Regions from separate parts of the Pelosinus sp. UFO1 genome, predicted to be linked through region 1. Evidence: riboswitches for the same ligand, from Rfam matches in the RefSeq annotation. Region 1 holds a riboswitch; each other region holds the start of a gene.
The links. Region 1 has a riboswitch for cyclic di-GMP ahead of UFO1_RS03975 (methyl-accepting chemotaxis protein). Riboswitches for the same ligand answer to the same signal wherever they lie in the genome.

Region 1 (7,529 bases):
AATTTCTTTTAGCGAATAGTGTCACTAACTAGAATAATATGTAAAAAGGAGATTGTTAAACAATGAAAAACCTTTTTAAATGCAGCGTTTGCAGTTTTATTCATGAAGGGGATAATGCAATTGACAAATGTCCCAAATGTGGTCAGCCACAAGAAAAGTTTATTGAATTAACCGCGGAAGATACCGCTAAGATTTACAAGTCAGAAAGAACGAATGACATCCATATGGAAATTATTGCTTTAACGGACCAAATTGTAAAACTAGCAAAAGAGGGCATTGAGATTAATCTTGATCCTCCCTGTACATCTGGTTTTACACAAGCAAAACATGAAGCCTACGTTATTAAACAGCGCTCAAAAGCAGAAATAGAAAACCATATCACAAAGGGCAAGTGGTAATCCATCCTTTATGGTAACGACATATAAGTAAGAAAAGGATGTTAGGGAGTCTTTACTCCCTAACATCCTTTTTTCTTAGAACGTTTTAACTATCTTCTTTACAATATATTTATAGGCTCATTGTATCTAATAAATTAATTAATTTATTAATTTCTGGTTTGGAAGCTTGACCATTAGCTCCAATCGTTTCGCCTTTGAGACGCATTTCCTCATTAATTAAAGAAGAGAAAATTAATACAGGCAATTTTTCCAGTTTTTTGTTTTCTCTAACCTTCTTTAATAAATGATGCCCATCCATTTGCGGCATTTCTATATCGGTAATCAGTATATGTACATTTTCTTCGATGGGCAATCCTCCATCTGCTAATGCCGCTAATGCATCCCAAGCATCTTTACCATTATGATAGGTTGTTATATTGATATACCCAGCTTTGTGAAGTGACTCTATCAAAAGTTCTCTCAACATTTTGGAGTCTTCAGCAATCATGATTTTCTTCGTCTTCCTGACTGCCTGCAATTCAACACTCCCTTGAGAAACATCTACCATTTTAGCATTAATTTGAGGATTAATTTCAGCAATAATTCTTTCAAAATCCAATAGAATAATCATCTTTTCCTCTAGCTTGATAATACCAACAGCCATATCAGAATCAGCAGCAGTATCAGGGACTGGTTCCATCGCAGACCATGATACCCTATGTATCCGCGAAACTTGATTTACTAAAAAACCTACAAAAAAAGTGTTTAACTCACTTATAATAATATTTTTGCTAGCTGCTTCTTGGTCTTTAACTCCTAAGCATGTCAGCAAATTAACTAGTGGCATCACCCGTCCACGCAAGGTAAAAATTCCATCCACATTAGGATGTGAATTTGGCATTGGCGTAACAGGAACCGGAGTAATCACTTCTCTTACTTTCGCAACATTAATTCCATAATGCACTTTGCCAACTATAAACTCAATAATTTCAAACTCATTTGTACCCGTCTCTAATAAGATCCCCTTTTTATCATTTGCAATTTCACTCATAAAATGCCTCCACCGAATTTTAATAATAACGGTTTCACTTATACTTTAAACTTTTGAACTACTGCATTCAGTTCCGTTGCCAGCTTAGCAAGTGAATCAGCGTTATCACCAATTTCATGCATACTGGCAGATTGCTCTTCTGTGGAAGCTGCAACGGTCTGAATACCTTCCGAGGTAGTATCTGCTACAAGCCGTATGGTTTCTACGCTAGTTACCATAGACTGTGTCCCCAAAGCAGTTTCACCAATTGCAGAAGCAATTTGCTCAATACCATCTTTTACAGTAATTAGCCTTTTCGCAATGAGTTGAAAGCCTTTTTGTGTATCGAGAGCTGAGGTTTTACATTTCACAACCTCTCCGTTCGCTCGTTCCACTGCATTTACTGACACTGCAATCTCACTTCCCATATTGGAAATGATCTCTGTGATTTCTTTTGTAGATTTTTCGCTTTGTTCAGCTAGCTTACGAACTTCTTCTGCTACGACAGCAAATCCTCGACCTGCTTCCCCTGCTCTGGCAGCTTCAATTGCTGCATTTAGGGCTAGAAGATTTGTTTGTCCAGCAAGATTGGTGATTACATCTACAATTCCTTTAATTTCCTGCGATCCTTGCGCCAATTTTTCTGTTACTATTGTAATCTCAGCCATAGAAGAGGCAACATTTTCATTTTGTTCTACAACGGCTTGTAACATGGACATACCACGATCTACTTCCGCAACAGCATTTTGTGTATTGGCATTTACCTCTGTTGCATTAGCGTTAATTTCTTCTGCACCAGCTGAAATTTTTTCAACTGCTCCTGAGATATTGATAATACTATCCGAATTTTTAGAAGCACCCGCAGCAATCTCTCCCGTACTATTAGCCACAATATCTACGGTTTCTAGGTGTCCTTCGACTGATGCACTCAACTCTTCACTGGATGCGGCCAATGTTCGAGAACTGGTGTGAAGCAATGCAACAATTTCTTTTAGGGAATTACGCATAGAATTAAGGATGTTCCCCATATCCCCAATTTCATCATTTCGACGAATTTCAATATCCTTTTCTGTAAGGTCTAGTTGCCCAATCATAGTCATTGATTTCGTTAAATATCTAAAACGCATTGCCAAATTGCGACTATACCAAATTACCACAATACAGGCCATTATAAAAATTAAGGTACTCAGTAAAATAATATTTCTACTGCTATTTTGGGCATGTGTAATCATAAGATTACTTTTATCTGTCATAGATTTTTGTTGTATCTCAGCCAGTTTTGTAAATTGATCTTCAATATCCTTTGTATGTTTGCGCCCCTCTGTAGTCAGTTGATTCAGTGTTGGATCATTGGTTTTCTTGGCAATTATCATTTTTTCAACAAGGCCTAAATATTCATTTAGTAACTTTTCAAGTTTAGCACCTTCTACAGTTGAATCTTGATTCGCGGAACTAGAATTAAATTCTTTCACTGTTTTAATCGCTTTTTTCATATCTTCCTGATATCCTTGCTCATAAGCTGCTCCATCAGGATACAGCAAGAATCCACGGAAATTAAGAAGGGCTCTAACATAATCTGTATGAGCTTCCTTAATAGACATTGTCCTAACTGCAGTATATGATACCAGCTTATTTGACTCGTCGCCTAGTGAAAGATAATTATAAATTGTATAACCAAGGGCTGATAATAATAGCATTGCAGCGATAGCAAACATACTTGTTAACTGTAAAATAATAGGCAATCTTTTTTTACTATTCATAAATAGAACACACTCCTGTTATTGTAAGTTTTTTGATTTCAACTATTGCTAAGAACAATCTTCTAAATCGATTACCTTCTTTCTTAAAATATTAAAAACTGCCATGGCAACATTGACGTTAGTCAATGGCAACCTGGCAGCCTTAAATCCTAAGATTCTTAGACCCATAGCTTTGCGTCCTTACCTTTCGATAAGTTTGCCGAAATCTAACACATTCAATTTACAAAATAGAGCTCTATGAATCCTATAATAAAACATTTGGAACATTCATGCCTCCGCCAAAAGGTATAGAATTAAAATTTTTGTGGAAATTCGTCAAAAATTAGTATAGCCTACTGCTAATTTATAAATTAGTAGTAGGCTATAAAATTTTATGTTCACAATTTCATAAATTTTATTTAATTAACATATACTGGGCTCACCCTTTATTTTGACAGTCATAGGGACTTTTTTTCTTACCTCTTTTTATATAATGTATCATTAGTGCAGTCAATGGCACTATAATTTGTAATGGTATATGAATATATAATGGTGTCCACTTCAGACCTATCACAATGTGCTCTGGATAGTTTTTAGCGATGAATATTGAAAATATTACAATTACTAAACCGAAGGGTATAGCCAAATACTTGGGATCCTTTAATTTGATAAGCTGGGATGTACCAAGCATGGCCGCGTAGGTAATAATACTTACCTTGAAGAAACCTCCTATTATCATGATAACGATAACAAATACATCTAATCTTTCCAAGAATCCTAGTTTTATAAGACGCATGGTTGAAAAAAGGGGAAAGAGGGAAGCAGATGCACCTGCTACTCCTAATGAAACTATGAACATAATCGTATTTAGGGAAAGGATTATTCCAACAAACAGGACAGCAAGCAGCGATACTTTTCTTACATTGGCTGCTTCATTGACAGATGAGTAGATCATAGTGAAGAAGATAGTCTCACCATAAGGGAAGGTAATGAGCAGCCATCCATGTTTTATGACAGATGATATGCCATTTTCAAGGACTGGTTTTAGGTTTTGCATTTTCACCACATCTGGTGTTGCATACAACAATATGAATACTAGGATAACGAAAAACATCAATATTGGTAGTGTTAATTGTGCAGCTCGTGAAATATTTTCGATCCCCGCGAACGCTCCATAAGCAAATATCACCATAATTGTGATGGAAACGATAAGTGAAGGTAATTCAGGCAATGAGACAATCAGTATAAGTTCTGAAAAATCTCTCACTATTCTCGCTGATAAATAAGTAAAATATAGAATGTATACAACACTCAGTATATATCCTATAAATTTGCCGAAAATTTTAGGCAAATATGTAACTATAGTATCATTCGGATATTTGTAATATAGATTTGTATACAGAAGTGATTCTATAATGCCTACCGGTATATAAATGAGTAATGCCAACCATGCATCCTGTTTTGCTTCAGGAGTTAAAAAAAAGAGTATAGCGCTGCCAAATAACAATAACACCATGATAGCAAACAATTGGTACGCCGATATTTTTGTTTCCACAATATAGCCTCCGATTAATATAGAGGTTTAGATATTACACCTATTCTTTGTATACTAGAATGTACTTCTACCTCTACCTCAAGGTCAGGAAAAATCTCACTCCAACTTTCTTCTATATTTTTCCACTCATCAGGATAGTCCCTGTGTATTGTTTCGCCAAAATCAAATATATCTGCCTTGAATGTCTTTTGCGCTGCATATAACGCTTTCTCAACTTCTTTCTTTATGACCTCATTCTCTAATTGCTCAAACTCTGTTAATATTTCAGGATTTTTCATAGCATCTAGATCTCCCACCATTCCCCTTATATTTCCTTTCTTATTTATGGTTATATGTATGATGGGTTTATTATCTTTTACGATAGACTTTATCTCACTACTTGCAGAAATAATTTCTATTGTTATGCTACCTTTATTAGGTGACGGCATTACAATATTTCCTGCTTTAACTTTATCCCGTATCCACTGGACACCCCGCACTTCCTCTTCCCCCATCATATATCCAATGAGCTTATCCTTTTTAAATACAGCAATTCCTATCATTTTGAATACTCTACCCACTTGTTCATCTCCATGCAGGCTAATGACCCCTGCCATTGGTGCTGCCGTCTTGCTGGCTAGGGAATTAGCAAATTCCATAGTAGTAGTGACAGGTACGTATCCATAGTTTGCTTGTAAATTCAATATGGCTGCAATGGCGTTAGCAGGAATAGAATCTTCTGGTGTTGATGTTCTTAGTATTTCAGAAGCCTTACCACTTGTAACAAGGAAAACAACATTAGGGCGAAGCTGGTATCCTCTTGCCGAAAAATCCATCAGTTCAGCGATTCCTGCTTTTGCGGCATCTTCACCGATGACAATAAACTTCACATGGGATAACGCTACCTTTTTGCCTAGTTCTTTCGACAAATGATCTAATGCATCAGGTATAGTATCCCCTGTACTGATTAATGCCATGACCTCCGTAGGCTGCTTCTCGCCTTTTGATCCCCCCATGCCTCCAGGTGACTGTTTCTGTGTTTTTAATATCTGGGTAGAGATCATGTATTTCCCATCTGTTGTAATGTCAACACCAAAGGTTACTACTATAGCCAGTTTTTCAATTTCAGTTTTCGCCATACAGCCTACCGTAAGAAACATAATGATATAAATCATGAAAAATGCAATACCTTTTTTCATGGACGACTCCCTTTCTTCTTTTCCTATCCGCTTAGCGTACCTTTGTTTTTTTTCGTATGGATTGCTTCCACGTAATGAGTTTTGATCGTTTAAGCATAGACCACAACGGTGCTCTGATCACTACATCTGACAGTTCATTTTTAACAAGAGGTGCCAGAGGTCCCATATATGGCACGCCAAAGGATCGTGCCGATATCATGTTCATGAACAACATCATGATACCGCCTGTAAGTCCTAGCATACCCAAGGTTCCACCTAAGAACAGAAAGATAAATCGAGGATAAATGAGTGACATACTCATCTCCGGATAAGGTACTGTCAAGGCGGCTATGGCGGTAAAACCGATTACAACAACCGTCAGTGTACTTACTAATCCTGCATCTACAGCGGACTGACCTAATACCAGTGCGCCAACGATACTTACAGCCGGTCCTACTACTCTTGGCATTCGAATACCCGCTTCTCTCAATACCTCATAGGTAAATAACAAGGCAAAGGACTCCCACATTACAGGAAGGGGCACTCCGGCTCGAGATTTTATCAGGCTAGGAACTAAAGAATCAGGAATCAGTTCTTGATGAAATGTTAATAATGCCACATAAAAGCCTGTAAGGGTAAGATTTATAAAAAATGCTCCAAACCGAATCCATCGGCTTAATGTGGCAGGAATAAATTTCAAGTAATAGTCATCAGCCGTCTTAATAAAGTCTACAAAAAGACAGGGAACGGTTATAGCAACGGGAGTTCCGTCAACGATAATGGCAATATGACCTTCTAATAGTTTGCCTGCCACTACATCTGGTTTTTCCGTGCGGAATATCGTAGGAAAGATAAAAAAAGGACTGTCCTCTATATATGCTTCAATATAGCTACTGCCCAATACAGAATCTATATCAATCTTATGTAATCTCTCTCTCACTTCATTTACAATTTTATCATTGGCAATGCCTGCGAGATAACAAACAACAATATCTGTCTTGGTCTCTCTGCCAATCTTATAAGATTCCATCTTCAAATTTATATTTTTGATTTTTTTTCTAAGTAAGCCTGTACTCGTCCTTATGGATTCTGTAAACCCCTCTTTCGGTCCACGCAGAGAACTTTCCGCTTCCGGCTGCTCCACATTTCTGGTAGGAGGATTTTTAAAATCGATTGTCAGTGCACTATTTACCCCATCTACAAATACAATAATTTTACTACTTAATATCGCTTCTATGACCTGACTCATTTCTTCATAGATATCCTCAGGTCGTATCCCGATTAAATACTGTACATATTCCTTACTGGCAGGAAGGTAGGTAGAATCTGCAGGTTGACTGACCATTTTTTTTACAACGGCGTCTTCAATGAGTTCTTGTTTTACCATACCATCAATATATACAAGGAGGGCGCTATATTTAGGATTATTGGTGATTTTAATTTCCCGTATCACTATATCAGAGCATTTATCAAAGATATTTTTTATATATTGCTCATTATCTTTTATCTTAGAAGATACCTGCTGTACTTCAATTCCTGACTGACGCAATTGCCTAATTATAGAAGACATATCTTGAGTAATGTACTTACTGCCTTCAATCATCATTTGTAATGACTCTAACGCAGAGTTATTTTCAGGGCATGAAGCTAACGACTCACTAGTTGACGTTT
Region 2 (7,529 bases), 1.5 Mb from region 1:
TGGTCTCATACAAAATGGCATACACCAAATCACCATTGGCACAAGAAACTCTCTAAAGGCACAAGAGTTCACCAATTTTTTCCCAAATTTTAAAAATTTATTAGGCTGTAACTGGCGAGATAGTACTTTTACTAACCAAGTCAAAGAATGCGATATTCTGATTAACTCGACTCCCATTGGTATGTCAACTAGTGAAAAAGAAGAGTTGCCTATTCTATGGGAGAATGTAAATAAGGACGCTACTATCTGTGATTTAATATATAATCCGCCAATTACTGCTTTTTTAAACTCAGCTCAAATTCGTGGCTATAGAATCATTAATGGAGCAGGAATGTTGGTAGAGCAAGGGGCCTTAGCATTTGAACTATGGACAGATAAGCAAGCACCGCGTACTATTATGTCGAATATTTTATCAAAATATATGTAAAAAAATAACAAAACACCTTATTTTAAAGCAGGAATTTACAAAATTGGTTAGAATATACATAATTAGGACATAAAGGCTTGGGTCCCAGGACCCGAGCCTTTATTTTGAAATTTTATTATGATAAATTGCATTATAATATCCTTTTTATTTGTCGCAATTATCAGTAATTTTTTAAGTAAATAAGAGAAAAATTGCTAGGTCTTATTTAGTATAGTAGGGGTGGACAACTTTGGAATTATCAGCTCAAATTGGAAAATTTACAGCCAAACAACGTCTAGGCATAATTCTCGGAGTGGGAAGCATCGTATTTATCATCACAATGTATATAACACCTACCGAAGTAGTGACGGCACCTACTATTCCTAAACAAGCAAATACGGGAGTTGTTAAGAGCTCCACCAATAAGGCTATTATGCTTGTTGGACAACAAGGTAATCAAACAAACCAAGTGTTTCGTGATCCTTTCCTTATACCTTCCGAATTTCAAGAAAAAATACCAATTACTAACAACGTAAGAGATCAAGGATTTTCAAAGGTTCCTAGTTCAAATAGAGAACCTACCGCGAGTGAAAAACTAATTACCCCAATTAAAGCCAAAGAATCTGTTACACTGACTGGTATAGTTAGTACCGATAATCAGCGTTTAGCAGTTATTCAATCAGCGAACAAAAGTAAAGCCTACCAGTTATATGAATTTATAGATACATACCAACTGGTTGCGATTCAGGATGATACTGTTATTCTTAAAGATAATGATAGCCAGCTCGTATTATCCCTAGAAACTCCCGGGAAAAAAGGAGGAAGAAAATGAGATACAAGATATTTATATGCTTGTTAGTACTTTTTCTCTCTATAGGGATTTCTAGTATGGCAATGGCATCTCCTCAAAGTATTAACCTTAATTTCATGGATGAAGATGTGCGTGTAGTCCTACATACTCTTGCCACAATTGGAAATGTTGATATGATTATTGATGATTCGATCAAAGGTAATATTACCATGAAAATTAATAATATAACCTTTGAAAATGCTTTGGCCCTAATCACTTCTGCTAAGGGAATATCGTATCGAAAAATAGGTGATTCCTACATTATCGAACCTGCTGACATGGGTATAACAGAAGTCTATAAACTTCGTTATATTCGTGCTGTTGATATAAAAAAATCTCTAGAACCTATTATGGGAAGTCTCAAACTAAAAGCAGAGATAGATGAAGTATCAAACTCCTTACTTGTTAGTGGTTCACCTACAGGCTGTGCTCGTATTAAAACACTATTAACAGATCTTGATATTCCGCAACAGCAGGTAACCCTGGAAGCGAAAGTAGTAGCCATAAATAAAGCTAAAACAAAAGATCTAGGAATTGATTGGTCATGGGATGTGACGCCCCAGTACCCTGAAGTTGAAACAACAGATGAAGTACGAGATAGTAACGGTAAAGTAACAACACCCGCAAAGACCACAATTACTCGGACAGCACATAAAGGTACTATAAGATTTGGTAGTAGTCCTGCAGGAGTCCCCTATGAGTTTTACTACCAGGCAAAGATCAATGCTCTTATTAGCAATGGTAATGCTAAGATTTTAGCAAGTCCTAAGGTAACTACCATTAATGGCAAGGAAGCACGTATTTTAATTGGAGATCACATCCCTGTGCTCACAGAAAAAACAGAAAACGGTAAAACAACCACTACTGTAGAATATGTTGACGCAGGTATTAAACTTACTTATACCCCCACCATTACCGCTGAAGGTACTGTGACTGCTAAAGTTCGTACGGAAGTGAGTACTCCAACTTTAGTATCTGATATTAAAAATTATCGTATTACTACTCGCGAAGCTGAAACTACGGTCTGCATGAACGATGGTGAGACAATGGTAATTGGCGGTCTTATTGGTAGTGAAGAATCCAAAACAAATAATAATGTACCTTTCTTAAGTGAATTGCCTTTGATCGGAACATTATTTAAAAGTGTACATAATTCGAAATCAGAAACGGAAGTCATTATATTTTTAACAGCACACACTTCTAAGTAATAAGAGTAATCTTTACATAATTATAAATCTATTATTTAGCATTTTTGGTAATAAATTGACATTATTTTAGCGAATGCTGGATATAAAAGTTGATATAGATAGTTGTGATGAAATCCGTGATGTATTTGGGCACTTTATCTAGGATGGAACAAGTAGTGCAACCGACTAACTTTATGCATTTAATTAAAATATGAATGTATTTGCTGTTCGGTTGCTTTTTTTATGAATAGGTAGGTGGAAAATGAAACGAAAAAGACTGGGTGATTTGTTGCTTGAGACAAATCTAATCACACAACAACAATTAGAGGAAGCACTAAAGATTCAAAAAAAGGACAATAAACGGCTAGGTAAAGTATTGAGCGATCTTAATTATGTATCCGAAGATGCCATGATTCAAGTTCTTGAGTTTCAATTAGGCGTACCTCATGTGGATTTATCAAATATTGTTATAAAGCCAGCAACAGCAGCTCTTGTTCCAGTGAATTTAGCAGAACGACACCAAGTGATTCCGATAAAAATAGCTGGTAATAAAATTACCCTAGCTATGGTTGATCCTACTAATTTTTATGCCATTGATGACATTCGTATGGCTTCTGGTTTTGATGTAGAACCAGTTATCGCCACGGAAAAAGATATTTTACGAGCCATAAGAGAATCTTATGGTGTCCAAGATTTAGTGCAAAAGGCTGTCAATAATATGCGACCAGAAGATATGGCATTAACAGCCGAACTCCAAACAGCAGATGATGCGCCTATCATTGGCTTGGTCAATTCTCTTATGAACCAAGCCATTAAGGACATGGCTAGTGACATACATATTGAACCACAAGATAAGACACTCCGAGTTCGCTATCGTGTAGATGGCATGTTAAGAGAAGTTGGCAGCTTTCCGCGAGACATTCATCCTGCAATTGTTGCTAGAATTAAAATTATGAGTGATATGGACATCGCGGAGAAGCGGATACCCCAGGATGGCAGAATCAAAGTGAAAGAAGCAGGCCATAATGTGGACGTGCGAGTATCAACTCTACCTACCATTATGGGAGAAAAAGTCGTCATGCGGCTATTAGATCAGAAAGCAGTTATTTTGGATCTTAATAAACTTGGCTTTTCCCCTGAAAACTTTACTATGTATCACAAATTATGTTCCCATTCCTATGGCATGGTTTTAGTTACAGGTCCCACTGGATCAGGAAAAACGACGACTCTCTATTCTACGTTAACTAAAGTGAATTCACCCAGTAAAAATATTATTACCCTAGAAGATCCTGTAGAATATCGTTTGGCTGGTGTAAATCAGGTACAAGTCAATCCTAAAGCTGGTCTTACCTTTGCTAGCGGACTTCGTTCCGTATTGCGCCAAGATCCTAATATTGTGTTAGTAGGCGAGATACGTGATAGCGAAACTGCGGATATTGCGATTCGAGCGGCCTTGACTGGCCATCTAGTCTTTAGTACCTTACATACAAATAATGCAGCAGGGACTATCACCCGTTTACTAGATATGAATGTTGAGCCTTTTCTTGTAGCTTCGTCTGTTTTAGGTGTTGTAGCACAACGGTTAGTCAGGTTAATATGTCCCGAATGCAAAGAAGGTTATATACCTAATTCTGATTCTTTAGAACGGCTCTTCTTAGGTATCGGACCCGACGCACAAATTACACTACATAGGGGAGTAGGCTGCGCACGTTGTAATCATACGGGCTATCGGGGACGAATGGCCATTCATGAACTAATGCCTATAACCGCTCAAATACGAGAAGCGATTAGCCGTAAAGCTTCTAGTGACGAAATTAGTAACATTGCTGTTAAACAGGGTATGACTACTATGCGCCAGGATGCGATTCAAAAAGCCTTAGCTGGTTTGACAGATGTTCAAGAGGTGATGCGGGTGGCCTATGCTGGAAGTAACGGGGAGGAACTCTAATGGAAAAATTATTACATCAAGCCGTAAAAAGTGGGGCTTCAGATTTACATATTACGGTAGGAGTACCACCTATATTGAGAGTCAATGGTAATTTGGTACGGGCAGAACACAAGGTGCTCACAGTCAAGGATACGGAGGAATTATTTTTCTCCATTACCAAACCAGAACAACAGTTGTATTTTAAAGACCATGGTGAAATTGACTTTTCTTTTGCTATTTTCGGTCTAAGCCGTTTCCGGGTAAATGCCTTCCGGCAACGTGGTTCAACGGCCATTGTCATTCGTGTTGTAAATGAAACTGTGCCTACTTTGGAAGAATTAGGGCATCCGCCTGTGCTTAAAAATCTAGCCTCTCAAGCTAGAGGGCTGGTCCTAGTTACTGGGCCTACTGGTAGTGGTAAATCCACAACGTTAGCAGCGATGATTAATTTGATTAACAAGGAAAGGTCCTGCCATATCCTAACTCTGGAAGACCCGATCGAATACTTACATAAACACAATCAATCTATTGTAAATCAGCGTGAAATGCATTCAGATACAAAATCTTTTACAATTGCTCTAAGGGCTGCACTACGGGAAGATCCTGATGTTATTTTGGTAGGGGAAATGCGTGATCCCGAAACAATAGCTACTGCCATTACAGCAGCAGAGACAGGACATTTGGTATTTGCCACCCTGCATACTGGCAGTGCCGCCCAGACTATTGACCGTATTATCGACGCTTTTCCCGCCCATCAACAGCAGCAAATTCGTATTCAACTTTCCGTCACATTACAAGGAATTGTTGCCCAGCAACTTTTGCCTCGCATTGATCAACTAGGTAGGATTGCTGCTTTAGAAATACTAATCGCCACGCCTGCAGTACGCAACATGATTCGGGAAGGTAAAACCCACCAGTTAACTTCGGTGATTCAAACGGGAGCAAAGTTTGGCATGCAACCAATGGACATGGCCCTAAGAGATCTATATCGACGTGGAATTGTATCTTATGGGGAAGCAGCCATGCGAGCCATTGATGAGGAAACCTTCGCTCGTCTCGCTAATAGTTAAAAAGGAAAGTAGGAGATTTTGAGTGGCTAGAAATTTTGCCTATAGAGCAAAAGACCGTAATGGACAAGTGCTGACAGGCAGTATTTTGGCTGAGAATGAACATGCCGTAGCTCTGCACGTTCGTGAAAAAGGCTATTTTATTACTCAGCTTAAAGAAGAAGGTAGCACTAGTGCAATACGCTCTTTTATCGATAACTTACAGCGTATTAGTCTAAAGGAAATATCTATTTTTTGTCGGTTATTTTCTACGATGATCGATGCAGGTTTACCTCTAGTGTCATGTCTTAATGTACTCATTGAACAAACTGATAATCCTCGGATGAAAAAGGCACTCCAGGATGTTTATAAAAAAGTCAAGGAAGGGGAAACTTTATCACGTTCTTTAGGGGATCACCCTCGTATCTTCCCTGGGCTTATGATTAACATGGTAGAAGCTGGAGAGGTTGGTGGGGTGCTCGATGATGTACTCGGTCGTTTGGCAAATCATTTTGAAAAAGAACACAAAATGAATGAGAAGATCAAATCTGCTCTGACTTATCCTGCTGTCGTAAGTGCTATGGCAGTTTTATCTGTAGTATTTATCCTAACCTTTGTTTTACCCACATTTGTACAAATGTTTGACAATATGAAGATGGAGTTACCATTACTAACTCGTATCTTATTAGCAATTAGTGCTTTCTTACGTAATTATGCTCCTTTTCTCTTAATAGCCGTTATCGCTGGCGTTTACGGCTTCAAGATTGCCTATCAGCGAGAAGATACGCAAAAATATATAGATGCCTTAACACTAAAGATCCCCATTGTTGGTATGTTGTCCCGGAAAGTTGGTATTGCTCGCTTTAGTCGTACCTTGAGTACTTTGCTACACGGTGGCGTATCTATCATTACTGCCTTAGAAGTAGTCCAGAAAACTATTGGTAATCTTAGTATGACGAAAGCCTTAGAACAAGCCCAAAGTGGTATCAAAGAAGGCATGGGACTAGCCACAACCTTAGCCCAAAGTAAAGTCTTCACTCCTATGGTCATCCAAATGGTATCCATAGGCGAAGAAAGTGGTGCCTTGGACAAAATGCTAGAAAAAATTGCTGATTTTTATGAGAATGATGTAGATGATGTGATTAGCCGTCTAAGTAGCATCATTGAGCCTGTAATTATTGGGGTATTGGGAGTGGTGATTGGTTTAATTGTGATTTCTATTATGATACCACTCTTTGATGTCATAACAAATTTTAGTAATGTGTAAAATTTGTTTTAATGTAAGGAGGTGAATCGTTTCATTCGGATTACAATAATTGTTGATATTTATAAAAAATTGAAAAGAGGTAAATCTATGTTAATCAATTTAAGAAAAAAAATGAAAAATCAAAAAGGGTTCACATTAGTAGAGTTGATGGTAGTAATTGCAATAATTGGTATTTTAGCTACAATTGCCATACCTAAAATGACCGGTGCAACAGCGTCAGCAAAAGATGCTAAGCTGACAGCTGATTTACGAACTCTCGACGGCGCACTAATGATGAGCTATGCTAACTCAACCACTACTCCTAAAAAATATCCTGCAACCTTGGCTACTTTAGTTACAGATAAACTTATAGCCGAAGTTCCTAAAGATGCTAAAGGTGAAGATATGAGTTATACACCTACAGATGAAGGAGCAGCAAGTGGATCAACAGTAGCTTCAAGTTCTTCATACAAATTATCAGGAAAAAATTCGGCAGGTACTGCCACTAAATCTCCAGGCAGTGAAGCGATACAGTAAATATATTCGTCTGTGGGAAGTTGAGAAATATTTTCAACTAGAAACAATATCCCATCAAGGCGGCTTCTTGTAGTCGCCTTGATGGTTTTCTTGACAGATTTATAGTATTTATTTGCATTTTAATAGATAAAATTGCTAAGGAGAATTCAATTGTATATTGAACTATTTTTCTTTACTCTAGGTCTCATCATTGGTAGCTTCCTCAACGTCTGCATCTACCGTCTACCGCAAAACCAATCTATCCTTACGCCTTCTTCTCACTGTATGACATGCAATACACATCTTAAACCATGGGATCTAATTCCTGTCCTTAGTTATCATTTATCCCGC
Region 3 (7,529 bases), 2.0 Mb from region 1:
ACGCCACCTGATAAGTTAAAAGATATTGAAAAACTAATTGATGATACGACTAAATATAAGACCGGTGTAGTAACTCGCCTTATCCCAGTACTGCGGGAACAACATAAGGATAGAATAGCTGGCAATATCGAAAAAGCGAATGAAAAGTCTCTGACAAGTGGCGCGATAACTCGTGAGTTAACACCATTCGCTCAGTCTATACAAAAAACACTACATACTACCGTGGAAGAAAATGCTAAGCTTGCCCTTGCAGAAGTGGATGAAGCGAACCATAATGTATCTTATAATGTGACTATGGCAATTACATTAAGTGTTATAGCTTTGATTTTTGGTGTGATACTGAGTGTTTACCTAACAAAACAAGTCACATCCCCGATAAAATACATTACAGCAGAGCTGACTACCATGGCAGCGGGCGATTTTTCAGGATCCATTCATCAAGGACTTAGCATGCGTTCCGATGAATTTGGTATTCTTGCCAAGTCACTGACAGAGATGAAAGGTAATTTAAAACGACTTTTCTCACAAGTGCAAGAGAAAGTAGAACAGCTTTCAGCTGCATCGGAACAGCTAACTGCTGGAGCAGAACAATCTGCGCAGGCTGCCACCTTAGTTGCTGATTCCATCATGGATGTAGCGGCAGGAACAGAAAAACAAACAAACGCAGTTAATACTACCTTAACTGTGGCCGAAAAATCTGCCTTTGATGCGAAAATAGTAGCTCAAAATGCGCAGCATGCCACGGAAACATCTCAAAGAACAACTTCTGCAGCTCAAAATGGTGGAAAACTTATTAATTCGGCGGAAGAACAAATGGCTAATATTGAAGCTACTGTAGGTCATTCTGCGCAAGTAGTAGGCAAGTTAGGAGAACGTTCTCAGCATATAGGGCAAATCGTAGATACCATCTCTGGGATCGCTGGGCAAACCAATCTATTGGCTCTTAATGCAGCAATTGAAGCTGCCCGTGCAGGAGAGCAGGGTAGAGGCTTTGCTGTCGTCGCTGAAGAAGTACGTAAGCTTGCAGAGCAATCGGAAGAAGCAGCAAAACAAATTGCAACGTTAATTAGTGAAATTCAACAGGAAACGGAACAAGCTGTTTTGGTAATGAACACTGGTACGGAAGAAGTAAAGGATGGTACGAGAGTAGTTTTGGAGGCGGGGAATGCATTTAATCAGATTATCCAACTTGTAGGCGAGGTTACCACGCAAGTTAAGGAAATCTCCAATGCCGCTGATCAAATTTCAATTGGGAGCCAAGATATTGTTGGCGCAGTCCGTGGGATTGACGAAGTTACCAAAGGGAATGCTCTCCAGACTCAAACTGTTTCCGCTGCAACTGAGCAGCAAACTGCATCTATGCAGGAAATTGCGGCAACTAGCCGCAGCCTTTCTCATATGGCAGAAGAATTACAGGATGCTGTCCGTAAATTTAGAGTATAAAGAAATATTGTTACGTTTTTTGGTAATCAAGTAAAATTCAAAGACTAAGATGTAGGTGGCGTTTTTCACTCCACTTACATCTTAGTCTTTCTGTATTTGCAGGGAATATATAGCTAGGAGTCGAAGTGATTAAGAAACAGAACTATGGGTGTAATGTGAAAAAGATAGGAGGCTTACATATGATTTATACACGTACAGGTGATAAGGGGATGACTAGTCTGTTAGATGGTAGTCGTGTGCGGAAGAACAGTATACGCGTAGATAGTTACGGAACCATTGACGAGTTAAATTCATTATTAGGCTTTGGGAAGCATTTTATTATGAATCCAGCTATCGTAGAAAAAATCCATATTGTGCAGTTAGAGCTTTTTGCCGTCGCTGCTGAGTTGGCAGATCCTAAAGGGGAAATGTACCCTGCAAAAATTGGCGAGGCTGAAATTTTGCGTTTTGAAACTTGGATTGATGAATATGTCAAGCTTATGAATCCCGCTCCTAAATTTATAGTGCCAGGCAGCAGCCAGGCTTCTGGGATTCTACATGTAGCCCGTACTGTTTGCCGACGTGCTGAAAGGCTTATGACGTCACTAGAAGAGATAGAACCAGTGAGTTCGTCTTTAATGAAATATGTAAATCGCTTGTCTGATGTATTATACACCTTTGCCCGCTTTTTGGAAGAACAGCAAGAATTGGTTAATTCATAACTAGGATTTTACGGAGTACAATAGACTGTAGCCTCACAAAATGGCATAATAGAAGCATAATTTGTCTTCCGGGGCAAGCTATGCTTTTATTTACGAGATTTGAAAGTACAATAACTTCTGAATCAAGTTTTATTTCTCTGTACAGATAGGTCTAGTACATTTTATTTTTTTATAGCAAGGAGTTTTATCATGAAAATACAACGAATTTTTTTACTCTATATTTTAATGAATGTTATTGCTTTCTTACATTTGGATGTAGCGCCCGCCTTTGCGGCAGCTAACAATCCGCAACCAATTGATTATATAAATGGCGTAGTGTTGTCGGTACAATCCCTTGAAATTTCATCGAATAAGAATATGGGGGTTACTGGGAAAAATTTAATAACGATTCAGCTTACATCAGGGGCAGAAGCTGGTAAAGAGGTGCAGAGTATTAACTATACTACCAACCAGCCATTATTTGACATCAGCCCTAGTCCTGGGGATAAGATCATTTTGGCTGTAAACGAGACACAAAGTGTAAAACAATACCATGTCGCGGATTATAATCGCCTTTTTCCTATGTATATACTAGTAGGTGTCTTTATTTTATCCTTGTTGTTGCTTGGGAAAAAGATTGGTGTTAAGACCTTGTTTGTTATTTGTTTTTCTGTAATTTTGATTCTTAAGGGTATGATTCCCCTTATTTTGAGTTATCATTGGAACTTTATTTTGGCTACCATGCTTGTTTGTGCAGTGATTGCTACCGTAACGCAAATTACAATTAGTGGTTGGAATGCAAAGACCTGGGGAGCAATTATTGGTACTGTAGGTGGTGTTGTTATAGCAGGGATTTTAGCAGCAATATCCATTTCGTGGATGCATTTAACAGGCTTAGATAGTGAAGAAGCTATGATGCTCAAAGTTACTACGTTATCCTTCATGAACTTTCAAGAAGTTCTATTTGCAGGAATTATTTTAGGATCACTAGGCGCTGTGATGGATGTAACGATATCGATTGCCTCTACCCAATTTGAAATTAAAAAATCTTGTCCTCATTATGGATTTACAGAAGTATTTAAATCTGGCATAAACGTTGGACGAGATGTTATGGGAACTATGGCAAATACCTTAATTTTAGCTTATACGGGGAGTTCCTTACCTTTGATTTTTCTGATTACATCACAAGAAAATGTGTCCTTAGTACGCATTATGAATTTAAATATTGTGGCGACAGAAATAACGAGAGCTCTTACTGGAAGCATTGGATTAATCTGCTCCATACCGCTAACAGCTGCCATTACAGCCCTCCTCTTGAGCCGAATCAATAAGCAGTAATATATTATGAAGTCTTAATAGTTCATTTTGTTGACATTATATGTAATATAATGTAGAATAAAGTAAAAATACGAAACCAAATATTGGGCAAACTTATCGAAAGGTAAGGACGCAAAGCTATGGGTCTAAGGAATTTTTATTCTATGACCGCCAAGCTGCCGATTCAATTTAGATTTGTAATTAGCAGCAGGACATAGTGAACTGGTGCTAATTTTTTTATTTTAGGAGGATTATTTTGCAGCTTAGAATTAAGGGGAAAATTCTTACCATTATTTTAGTAGTTTCATTGGCCATGCTCACAGTAGGTTCGATAGGGTATTATTATACAAATGCAATGAGCAATGAAATGAAAATTATGTACAATGAAAATCTTTTATCCATTAAACGATTAAATGAGACTCGGCATAATTTTAGGGCAGTTCACGGAATGATTCTGGAACTTATTTTTGGTAATGTAGATAAGGCAACCGAAGATAAGTTAACAAATGAAATAAAATCATTGGCATTGGAAACGGATAAAACCTTAAAAGCCTATGAGAGTCAAAAACTAACACCATATGAGCAAGAAAAATTACTTAAGCTAAAAGAAGCAATTGGTCAGTATCGGACAGAGCGACAAAAGGCAATTGATTTAGCAAAACAAGGGAAAAAGCAAGAAGCTTATACATATTTTACCCAGCAGGCTGCAGGTAAACTTGAAGCGGTAAATATAACTCTCCAAGAACTAGCAAATTATATGGCGGAAAAAAGTGATAAGGCCAATCGAGAAGGAGAAGAACATGCTAGTTTTGCCGGTAAAGTGATTTTCTCATTAACGGGGCTTTTTGCTTTACTAAGTATGTTTCTTGGGTGGAAACTATCTACTATGATTGTCAGCAGATTAGGAACTGTAGGTGCCTTTTTAGCTGAAATAGCAAATGGGAATTTAGGTCTAGAAAACGTAAAAATCGCCGAGAGGGATGAAATCGGTGAAATAGGCCAGGGTTTAAACAAGATGGCTGATAGTCTAAAAGGAGTTGTCCGCCAGGTAATTGAATCAGCTGAACAGGTGGCGGCGTCTTCAGAAGAACTGACAGCAAGTGCAGAACAATCAGCGCAGGCTACCAATCAGGTAGCAGCTACCATTAGTGAAGTAGCCCAGGGGGCTGAAAACCAGGCTAGTGCAGTAACGACAACTACTTCCGTAGTTGAACAGTTATCTACGGGTATTGAGCAAGTTTCCCTAAATGCAACAAAAATGAGTGAGGTATCCGATAAAACGTTCCAAGCAGCCCAAGATGGTGGTAAAGCAGTAAAAGCTGCAATGAATCAGATGGATATTGTGGAACAGACAGTGACCAAATCAGCGAATGTTGTTGCAAAACTAGGGGAAAGATCGAAAGAAATGGGACAAATTGTTGAGACGATTTCTGGAATTGCGGCACAAACGAATCTACTTGCTTTGAATGCAGCTATTGAGGCTGCCCGTGCAGGAGAGCATGGTAGAGGATTTGCTGTAGTTGCGGAAGAGGTACGAAAGTTAGCAGAACAATCTCAAGAGTCAGCAAAGGAAATTGCAAATTTAATTGCAGAAGCTGGTATGGATACAGATCAAGCTGTTAACGCTATGAAAGAAGGAAGTCGTGAGGTCAATGTGGGAGCTGAGGTAGTAAACACTGCTGGGAAAGCTTTCAAAGAAATTTCTACTTTTATTGATCAATTGACAGGTCAAATCAAAGAAACTTCTGCTTCTATTGGGCAAATGGCTTCGGGTAGCCAGAAGATCGTAGCATCTGTACATGATATTGACCAAATTAGTAAAGATACGGCCAGTAGAACTCAAACTGTATCTGCAGCTACTGAGGAGCAATCAGCATCCATGGAAGAGATTGCTGCATCTAGCCAGGCATTAGCTAAGATGGCAGAAGAACTTCAAGGCGTTGTAAGAAGGTTTAGGATATAGAAGAGTAATACTAAAGGCCCTCCGTTAAGGAGGGCCTTTAGTGTTAAGTTTGCGCTGCACTAGCTTTTAGGTCTCATTACTATAGCAGATGCATAGGTTCCTGAATCTGTCAATGAATCCATACCTAAAAGGGAAGGTTATTTCATGAAAAGTAGCGAAGTAAGAAAAAATGGTTAAATTGTCAAAGTGAAAGTAAATTTTTCTCATTAAAACTCATAACAGTTCAATTGAACATAATTTTTAATAGAAATAAGGTGAGATCAAATGAAAGTATTAATCATTGATGATGAAAAAAGTATTCGCACTATACTCTCAGAAATGGTACAACATTGGGGTTACGAGGTTGTTCTTGCAGCTGATGGTGAAAGTGCTTGGAAAATTTTTCAGGTTATTAATGAACCAATTATTGTGCTGCTCGATTGGGTTATGCCAGGGATAGATGGAGTTGAATTATGTAGACGGTTAAAACAGAGTGAGAAGACAGCACATACTTACGTTATCATATTAACTGCCAAGAAAAGTGATGTCGAAGATGTGGTAATTGGCTTTGATGCTGGGTCTGATGATTTCGTGACGAAGCCGATTGATCCAAGAGAATTAAGTTGTCGCCTGTCCGTTGGCCGGCGTATTTTAACATATCAGCATGATTTAGAACAACGTAATGCTACTTTACAAGAAACGACTCGGGTGATGGAAAATGTAATGCGAGAGCTGCAAGTTGTAAATGGTAAGCTAAAAGAACTTTCCTTAGAGGATGAACTTACAGGAATTCCTAACAGGAGAAGTTTGGAGAATTATTTAGCTAGAGAATGGTGGCATGCATTGCGGGAAAAAGAAGCGTTGACCTTCATTATGGTAGATGTGGATTTTTTTAAGTTTTACAATGATACCTATGGACATCCTGCGGGAGATGAATGCTTGAAAAAAGTTGCTGCTATCTTAGCTGAAAATGTGAAACGCAGCAGTGACATAACTACCCGTTATGGCGGTGAGGAGTTCGCCATTGTTCTGCATGATACTGACTCAGCAGGGGGACAAAAGGTAGCGGAAAAACTTCGACTTGCTGTAGAATCACTTGTAATACCCAATAAAGCATCTAAAGTCAGCCCTTATGTTACCATAAGCCTGGGTATTGCAACAATAATACCGGATATCAATTTATCCTATGAGACTTTAAAAAAAGAAGCCGATGATGCCTTGTATCAAGCAAAACGTGAAGGTAGAAACAGATGGTTTGCGATTGATGTAGGGAGAGGTGCATGTAGTGTTAAAGGATGAAAAGCTTATTCAAGAATTTGTCATTGAGGCCATAAGCCATGTGGAGAAGATAGAATCGGGATTGCTTGCTATTGAAAAGGGGCAACTGGATGAGCAGATCATTCATTCCATTTTTCGTTCTGCTCATAATATTAAAGGGACAGCTGGATTTTTTGGTTTCCACAAAATTGTTGAATTGTCTCATGCTATTGAAAGTTTGCTAGGAAAAGTGCGCAGTAGAGAGATAGCCATTACTTTACCTATCATTGATGCATTGTTAGCAGCGAATGATGAACTTAAGGTATTGTTGGATCATATTACAACTAGCGAACAACAAGATATCACTATCTATGTAAAAGAATTAAAACAAGCCTTTCCCAGCGAAAGTTTTGGAATGAATGGAAAGGGTACGACGAGTTCTTTGACTAGCGAAATGCAAGAGACAATCTCGCAGACGAATAAACCTTATAATGATGTCAAAGTGGTGCTAGAAGATTTAAGCAGAAAAGGTCATAGAGTATATAAGTATCAGTATGACATCCATTCCATAGAGCCTAATGAGGCGGGACGGCTGTGCGGGAATACAGCTAAAAGTATCCAATCAATAGGTGTTTTGTTAGCCCATTATATTACTCAGGCTCAAGAAGGTACTAGATCTGCTTCTCAGCAAGAAGCAATCTTTTTATTTAGTACAGTACTGGAAAAAGAACTTGCGGTTATGGCCCTTGGTGCAAGCCAGGAAGATATTGTGGAATTTGACGTTTCCAGTCAGAAAAATGAGATTTTTCAAGTTATAGACGCCCCAAATAAAACTGGTTCTAGCGGATATAATCTTCTAGAAGCGGAGCGAAGTGAATTTGATTCAGGGG
Region 4 (7,529 bases), 1.8 Mb from region 1:
GCTAACAATTATGTATGAAGAAAAACTTCCAGAAACGTTTTTAATAAAAGGTACTGAGTGTTGTAAAACTGGAACGGGATATCCTGCTTGGATTAATAATAGAAATGCTATGGATTTCTTGATAAACCAATATGGCTCTGAAGGAATGACAATTGAAGAGGCGCGATCCGTCGCAATCGGAGGATGTTTAGAAATATCTCCTTGTTGTTGGAAAACATTAACACTCAATGGCAAGGTGTATGAAATTCCAGGTGGCGCTGGCCAACCTACTAGTGTTGGTGTTCACTTTATCGCAAATCCGAAAATTTTGGAACTTGTTTTGACTAACGGAAAAGATCATCGTACTGGAATGCAGGTTTATCCACCGCATAATAAAAAACTTGCCAGCTTTGAAGAATTACTTGCAACATTTAATCAATATTATGAAGATACGATAGGGATTCTTGCTAAAACGAATAATATCGAACATGATATTTGGCGGAAACAAAATATGTCGGTTATCAACTCTTTTCTTAAACCAGACTCTTTAGATAAAGGGCAACATATAGGGAATATGGGTTACCGGTATAATGGAACATTTAATGTGGAAACTTGTGGAACCATCACAATGGTCAACTCTCTAGCGTCCTTAAAAAGTTTAGTATATGACAGCAAGAAATATACTCTTGAAGAAATGACAGATGGTATTTTAAACAACTTTGGCTATAAACAAGCCGCTGAAATTAATAATTATTCATTAGCAGAGCAGGTAAAGATTGCCGAAAATAATCAGTATGACAGAATATATGCTGATTGCTTAACAACTCCTAAATTTGGCAATAACAATGCTTATGTTGATACTATTTTAAAAGAGTATGAGGAATGGTTAGTTATTGCTTGTTCTCGTGCCGAATCTTTATATGGTAAGAAAATGTATCCTTGTCAAATATCAGTATCAACTCATGGTCCACAAGGTGCGGCTACGTTGGCGACTCCAGACGGACGATTAGGTGGAACTACTTACTCTGATGGCTCCGTATCTGCATATCCAGGAACAGATACAAGCGGTTTATATGCTTTATTTGAATCAGCTAACATTTGGGATCACACCACATCCCAAAACTCTCAGATGAATCTTAAAATTCATCCAGGTGCATTACAAGGTATTCAAGGAACAAGAAAATTATTGGATTTGACTAAGGCCTATATGCGCAGAGGCGGCACCCATGTCCAATATAATATAATAGATTCTACTATATTAAAACAAGCACAAAAAGCCCCAGGGGAGCATCGTGATTTACTGGTTCGTGTAGCTGGTTTTACACAATATTGGTGTGAATTAGGCAAACCAATACAGGATGAAGTAATATCTAGAACTGAACATGAAGGAGTATAGGAAGATGGCATTAAAACATATTGATTGTTTACATTTTTGCAGTATTGATGCAAGTAAAGGAATATGCAGATTAACAAAGCAGTTCATCAATATAGATACTGACGTATGTGACAGACTAGCAGTAGCACCAAAATGTAACAATTGTAAACAGTTTCATGATGAGGATGAACAAGGTATCGGAATATGCAAAGGGTTATCTAAGGAAGATTGGGTATATGGCAGCCTTAATGCAGGAACTTGTGCTGCCCATGAATTTAAAGATAAGAGGTAAAGAGTGGATACAACAGGAGTAATATTTGATATACAGAGTTTTTCAGTTCATGATGGACCAGGTTGTAGAACGACTGTATTTATGAGTGGATGTCCTCTAAGTTGTCGATGGTGTGCGAACCCTGAAAGTTGGAGCAGAACACCTCATATCATGTTTAGCGAAAGAAGTTGCAGGTATAATAAAGGCTGTTCATTGTGTAAGGATACCTGTAATAGAGGCGGGCTAAGCTTTGCTAATGGAAAACCAGTGTTGAATTGGGAAACATGTGATGCTTGTACAACCTTTGAATGTGCTGAGGCTTGTTGTTATAGTGGCTTAAAGCAATGTGCAAAAGAGTATACTGTTGATCAGTTAATGAAAATATTAAAAAGGGATTCTAATAATTGGGGCGGAAAAGGTGGTGTAACCTTTAGTGGTGGCGAACCTTTGATGCAGAATAAGTTTCTAGTTGAAATCCTAAAAGAGTGTGTAAAAAATGGTTTCCATACAGCAATCGAAACAACAGCATATACTGATGAAGAAGTATATTTGAATGTAATGAAATATGTAGATTTTGTATTCGTTGACATAAAACACATGGACAGACAAAAGCATAAAGAAAAAACTGGGGTATATAACGATATTATTCTTTCCAATATATCTTCTGTTGCGAATTCACAGTGGCAGGGAAGGATTATCATCAGAGTGCCAGTTATCGGTGGCTTTAATGATGATGTTGAGAATATGTCAAAGTTGATATACTTTATGCAGGAAAATAATCTATTTGAAATAAACATTCTACCTTTTCATACACTAGGCGAATCGAAATGGCGCCAACTAGGGAAAAATTATGATTATGCGACTAGTGGTAGTGTAAGCGATGCCCAGATGGAAGAAATACAGGATCTATTTCTTCACAATAATATAGCCTGCTATATCGGTCATGATACAGCGTTTTAAATTTATAATGTAATTTAAACCCACGATGGTTTAGCAATGTAATATAAAGCGTAAGTTTTGCCGTAATGGCAAAGTTATGCTTTATTTTTTTATAGCAAAAACATAATAATCTGAAGCCACTATATTTTTGAAAAAAATGGCATATTTTAGAGGAGTTTATATTTTTGTGTCGAAAATGACAATTTATAACTATATAGGCAAACCTATCGAAAGGTAGGGACGCAAAGCCATGGGTCTAACAATATTAATTCATGACTGCCAGGTTGCATTTTGTAAATTTACATTATGTTACCTGGCAGTTTTTGTTATTAAAAGAGGAGGTATCGCTTGTCCCAAAAGTTAACAAAAGAGTGAATGGAATTGTTGATGTGCTAATATGCACGAAACTAAAAAAATGCAAAACACTAGCTGAATAAATGGTTCAAGATTTAAGATAATGTTTCAATATGGTTGGAAATTAAATAGAAAGTGGTGTACATATGAAATTGAAAATGAAGTTTTTAGCATTGGTGTTTATTACGAGTTCTGTTTTATTGGCAGTTACAATCATGGGATATCTTGATGCTAAAAAGCAAGTAACAGAAAATATCAAAAATGAAATGTTTTCTATTGTTAACAGTCACTCAAAACAACTAGATGGTTGGTTATTAACAAAGGCTCAAACGGCAGTAGTGACTAGTCAAAACATTCAGGTAGTATTAGGTGATAATGATATACCAGTTTCTTTTGTGCAAAATTATAAGTCTGATCCTGGCGTACTTGATTTGTATGTAGGGTTAGAAGATGGCAGGATGATTGATGGCTCAGGATCAGCCCTTCCAGAGGGGTATGACCCTCGTAAACGTGGGTGGTACAAGCAAGGAAAAGAAACAAATAAATTAACATTTACTGATGCCTATGTTGATGCATTAACTAAAAAGTATATTGTATCAGCAGTTGTTCCATTGAAAAATACAGCAGGAAATACAAAAGGTATTGTTGGGATTGATATTACACTAGATATCTTAAGTGAGAGAATTAAAGAGATTAATTTACATGGGAAAGGAAACGGTTTTATTGTAGATCAACAAGGAATTACGTTGGCCCATCCAGATTCAACGAAAATTTCGACCAATATTAATGAAAATCCACAATTAAAACAGATGGCAAAAGAAATGTTATCTCAAGATAACGGTGTTCAAAGTTATGAAGAGAATAACGTATCAAAATTAATGATTTATACCAAAATACCATCTACGGGATGGATATTGGGTATTACAGTTGACAAAGAAGATGTTTATAGCCAAGTCAAACAGTTAGGTTATGAGTTTGGACTGATTGCTTTAATCGGCATTATAATTTCAATTGCTGCAAGCTGGGTATTGGCTAGTAAAATAACAGGAAACGTTACAAAATTAACTGAGCAGGCTGAGCGACTAGCTAGCGGAGATCTAACAGAGCAGAATCTGATAATTAAGTCTAATGATGAAATAGGACAGCTAGCATTAGCCTTTTCAAAAATGGCAGAAAACTTACGAAATCTAATGAAAAATGTGGCGCAAACAGCAGAACAATTGGCGGCATCTTCGGAAGAATTGACCGCTAGTGCCGAGCAGTCAGCTCATGCATCAGTCCAAGTAGCTACATCGATAACTGAGGTAGCACAAGGAACAGAAAAACAATCGAATGCAGTGGAAGAAGCTTCTCTTGTAGTTGAGGAAATGTCAGCAAGTATTCAGCGTGTTGTAGGAAATGCAAGGACAGTAGCGGCAACATCGGAACAGGCGGCTAGTGCTGCGAGTGATGGTAATGTGGCGATTGGTAGTGCTGTGAGTCAAATGAATATCATCGAAAAGACTGTTTCGGGATCGGCGGAAGTAGTAGCTAAGTTAGGGAATCGATCGAAAGAGATTGGACAAATTGTAGATACTATTTCTGGAATTGCTGGACAAACAAACTTATTGGCATTAAATGCAGCGATTGAAGCAGCTCGTGCTGGTGAGCAAGGGCGTGGATTTGCCGTTGTAGCAGAGGAAGTACGTAAATTAGCGGAACAATCTCAGCATGCAGCAAAGCAAATTGCCGAAATGATTAACGAAATTCAAGTAGATACAGATACGGCTGTAGTAGCTATGAATAATGGTACAAGGGAAGTACACATTGGAAGCGAAGTGGTTAATAAGGCTGGAGAATCCTTTAAGCAGATAGAAATATTGGTTGAGACAGTTCTAAGTCAGGTTCGTGAGATTACTAGTTCTATTCAAAAAGTAGACGTTGGCAGTAATAAAATTGTTACCGCGATACAGGATATTAATGCAATAACAAAAAACAATTCTGGAGAAACCCAAAGTATCTCTGCAGCCACAGAGGAACAATCAGCTTCGATGCAAGAAATTGCTTCTTCAAGCCATGCGTTAGCGAATCTGGCAGAGGAAATGCAGAAAGCCGTTAGAAAGTTTACAATTTAATGCAATAATTTACTTTTAGTTGATCATACTTATACAGGTAAAAAAATCTGAAATTACTATAGGAGTGTGTTTAATGAAAGAAGAAATGGTGGTAGGATTGGAGATGGGAAAAGAAGAACTAGAGGAGTTACTTAAGAATCTTCCCCAAATTTTAAAGGAACTCGAGCAATATATAACTGACAATAATAGTTATAGTTTATAAAATAATCCCGATGATAGACTCCTTTTTGGGGGAGCATTCATCGGGACTTTTTTTGTTATTCAATTGACCATCATAGGAGAAAATAAGTATGTAGCTAGACCTTTTTTTCTGAAAGATCATATTTTCGCATTCGATTTAATACACCTGTATGGGATAAACCAAGGACATTACCAACCTGACGTGATGTCCCATGAGTCTTAATCGCTTCGCGAAGAATATGGCACTCCATTTCTGCTAGAACTTCCTTCAATTTTCGATTTGTAATGGGTAACACACTAGAAGCTGTTTGTAAGTTCATTTGATCCAACATAATATGTTCTGGGGTAATTTCCCCTTGGGAAACCAGACTAACTGCTCGTTCAATAACATTTCTTAATTCGCGAACATTTCCCAGCCAATCGTGTTGCATCAGTTTACTCATTGCAGGCTGTGAGAGATGGGTTACTTGCTTTTTTAAGCGATGGTTTATTTTTAATAATAAACTTTCAATTAATAGAGGCAAATCTTCTTTGCGATCACGCAGTGGGGGGATGTAGATAGGAATGACATTAAGGCGATAGTATAAGTCATCGCGAAACTCTTTTTTTCGAATCATTTCTTCTAGATTCCGGTGAGTGGCAGCAATAATTCGAACATCAACAGAAATTTCTTGATTGCTGCCAATGCGCCGGATCTTGCCGTCTTGCAGTACCCGTAATAGTTTAGCCTGAAGACTAGCGGAGAGTTCACCAATCTCATCCAAAAAGATCGTCCCAGCGTTAGCATATTCAAAAAGGCCACTTTTACCACCTTTTTTTGCCCCTGAAAAAGATCCGTCTTCATAACCAAATAATTCACTTTCGAGCAAAGCATCTGGCAGAGCTGCACAATTAATGGGAGCAAATATTTTTTCTCGACGAAGGCTTTCCATATGGATAGAGCGGGCAAAAAGTTCCTTACCAGTACCACTTTCTCCACGAATCAGTACTGTAGAGTCATTTTTTGCAACAAGCTTCGCCAGATTAATGACATGTTTCATCTTTTCGCTCACATGCAAGATGTCAGCAAATCGATTAATGTGAGGTTTTGTTACGGAATATACCAGCTCTTTAACATCATGCATGGCTTTTAATACTGCTACTGCACCAATAGTAATACCGTTGGCGTCCCTTATTGGACACCCACTAGTAATATAATGACTCTTACCTCTCGTCGTTGAGACTACGAATTCGCAATTGCTATAAGGCGTCCCCTCATGTAGTGCTTCCAATAAAGGTATCTCAGATACGAAAATATCTTTAATTTTTTTACCTAGTACCTCATTACTTTGGTAACTTAGAATTTTTTCAGCGGCGGGATTGAAATGGGTTATAACTTCTTCTTTGTCAATTGCTAAAATGCCATCACCAATCGTATCCATGACAGCTTTGAGCTGTTGTTCTCTCTCTTGGTGAGGCATATTAGAGATTAGGTCGACAGTAATAATTTGTGGAATTAAACACAATTGTTTATGGATAAAAGCATATTTATTAGGTGATAGTGATTCTATTTCTAGATACATAATATTTGGTGAGACTTCCATTGATAAGATATTAATATTATCCCTTGCCAGGACTTGCGAGATATCAAGAACAAGTCCCACCCGATCCTGATTGGTAATTCTCAGACAAATAGTAGCCATGGTGATTCACTCTCCATCCAAATAGCAAATTGGTCACATGGTTATATGAAGATTTATCTGAAACTGTTACTACATATTGGAAAAATATAGCATGACAACTATATTATACCATTGTAAATATCTACAATGGTATAAAAATTAATCACGTAAGCAAGTAATGTCCGTATACAAAAGTCTTTGCAAGGAACTATTGGAACGATTTTAATCCAATTGGAACAAAATTGTTCCGATTGTTGGAGCGATTTTGTTCCAATTGATTTGTGGACGTTGCAATACTATTTGTTTTAAAAATTAACCATGTATAGAAAAACGAATAGATGCTGAATTTAGGGCCTATGTTTTTGTACTACCAGTATTTGGCACAACAATTGCAATAATAGTTATACTAAAAGGAGGTCATTTTTATGATTGTTGGAGTGCCAAGGGAAATCAAAAACAACGAGAACCGCGTCGCCATTACACCTGCTGGTGTAGAGGCAATGAACAAGGCTGGTCATACTGTTGTCATTGAGCATAATGCTGGATTAGGCAGTGGTATTAGCAATGAAGCTTATCAATCGGCTGGTGCCAGAATTCTACTCACTGCAAAAGAAGTTTTTTCTAAAGCGGACATGATTATGAAAGTCAAAGAACCA

Region 2: linked by a shared signal. The riboswitch ahead of UFO1_RS11295 (GspE/PulE family protein) and the one ahead of UFO1_RS03975 (methyl-accepting chemotaxis protein) in region 1 are both predicted to bind cyclic di-GMP.
Region 3: linked by a shared signal. The riboswitch ahead of UFO1_RS19040 (methyl-accepting chemotaxis protein) and the one ahead of UFO1_RS03975 (methyl-accepting chemotaxis protein) in region 1 are both predicted to bind cyclic di-GMP.
Region 4: linked by a shared signal. The riboswitch ahead of UFO1_RS19730 (methyl-accepting chemotaxis protein) and the one ahead of UFO1_RS03975 (methyl-accepting chemotaxis protein) in region 1 are both predicted to bind cyclic di-GMP.

Annotation. Positions count from the first base shown of each region.
Region 1 covers NZ_CP008852.1:891,191-898,719, reverse strand. The annotation lists gene UFO1_RS03985 (rubredoxin-like domain-containing protein) at 63-398, shown strand; gene UFO1_RS03980 (chemotaxis protein) at 508-1,428, opposite strand; gene UFO1_RS03975 (methyl-accepting chemotaxis protein) at 1,467-3,167, opposite strand; cyclic di-GMP riboswitch class I at 3,292-3,378, opposite strand; gene UFO1_RS03970 (GerAB/ArcD/ProY family transporter) at 3,586-4,701, opposite strand; gene UFO1_RS03965 (Ger(x)C family spore germination protein) at 4,716-5,879, opposite strand; gene UFO1_RS03960 (spore germination protein) at 5,911-7,529, opposite strand, start outside.
Region 2 covers NZ_CP008852.1:2,411,430-2,418,958, reverse strand. The annotation lists gene UFO1_RS11310 (shikimate dehydrogenase) at 1-427, shown strand, start outside; gene UFO1_RS11305 (hypothetical protein) at 657-1,238, shown strand; gene UFO1_RS11300 (secretin N-terminal domain-containing protein) at 1,235-2,464, shown strand; cyclic di-GMP riboswitch class II at 2,556-2,640, shown strand; gene UFO1_RS11295 (GspE/PulE family protein) at 2,706-4,391, shown strand; gene UFO1_RS11290 (type IV pilus twitching motility protein PilT) at 4,391-5,440, shown strand; gene UFO1_RS11285 (type II secretion system F family protein) at 5,463-6,683, shown strand; gene UFO1_RS11280 (competence type IV pilus major pilin ComGC) at 6,771-7,199, shown strand; gene UFO1_RS11275 (A24 family peptidase) at 7,350-7,529, shown strand, end outside.
Region 3 covers NZ_CP008852.1:4,025,199-4,032,727, reverse strand. The annotation lists gene UFO1_RS19055 (methyl-accepting chemotaxis protein) at 1-1,443, shown strand, start outside; gene UFO1_RS19050 (cob(I)yrinic acid a,c-diamide adenosyltransferase) at 1,623-2,144, shown strand; gene UFO1_RS19045 (YibE/F family protein) at 2,334-3,461, shown strand; cyclic di-GMP riboswitch class I at 3,538-3,624, shown strand; gene UFO1_RS19040 (methyl-accepting chemotaxis protein) at 3,697-5,403, shown strand; gene UFO1_RS19035 (diguanylate cyclase) at 5,668-6,681, shown strand; gene UFO1_RS19030 (hybrid sensor histidine kinase/response regulator) at 6,668-7,529, shown strand, end outside.
Region 4 covers NZ_CP008852.1:4,179,766-4,187,294, reverse strand. The annotation lists gene hpdB (4-hydroxyphenylacetate decarboxylase large subunit) at 1-1,375, shown strand, start outside; gene hpdC (4-hydroxyphenylacetate decarboxylase small subunit) at 1,380-1,646, shown strand; gene hpdA (4-hydroxyphenylacetate decarboxylase activase) at 1,650-2,585, shown strand; cyclic di-GMP riboswitch class I at 2,772-2,856, shown strand; gene UFO1_RS19730 (methyl-accepting chemotaxis protein) at 3,065-5,032, shown strand; gene UFO1_RS26080 (hypothetical protein) at 5,106-5,234, shown strand; gene UFO1_RS19725 (sigma 54-interacting transcriptional regulator) at 5,329-6,894, opposite strand; gene ald (alanine dehydrogenase) at 7,299-7,529, shown strand, end outside.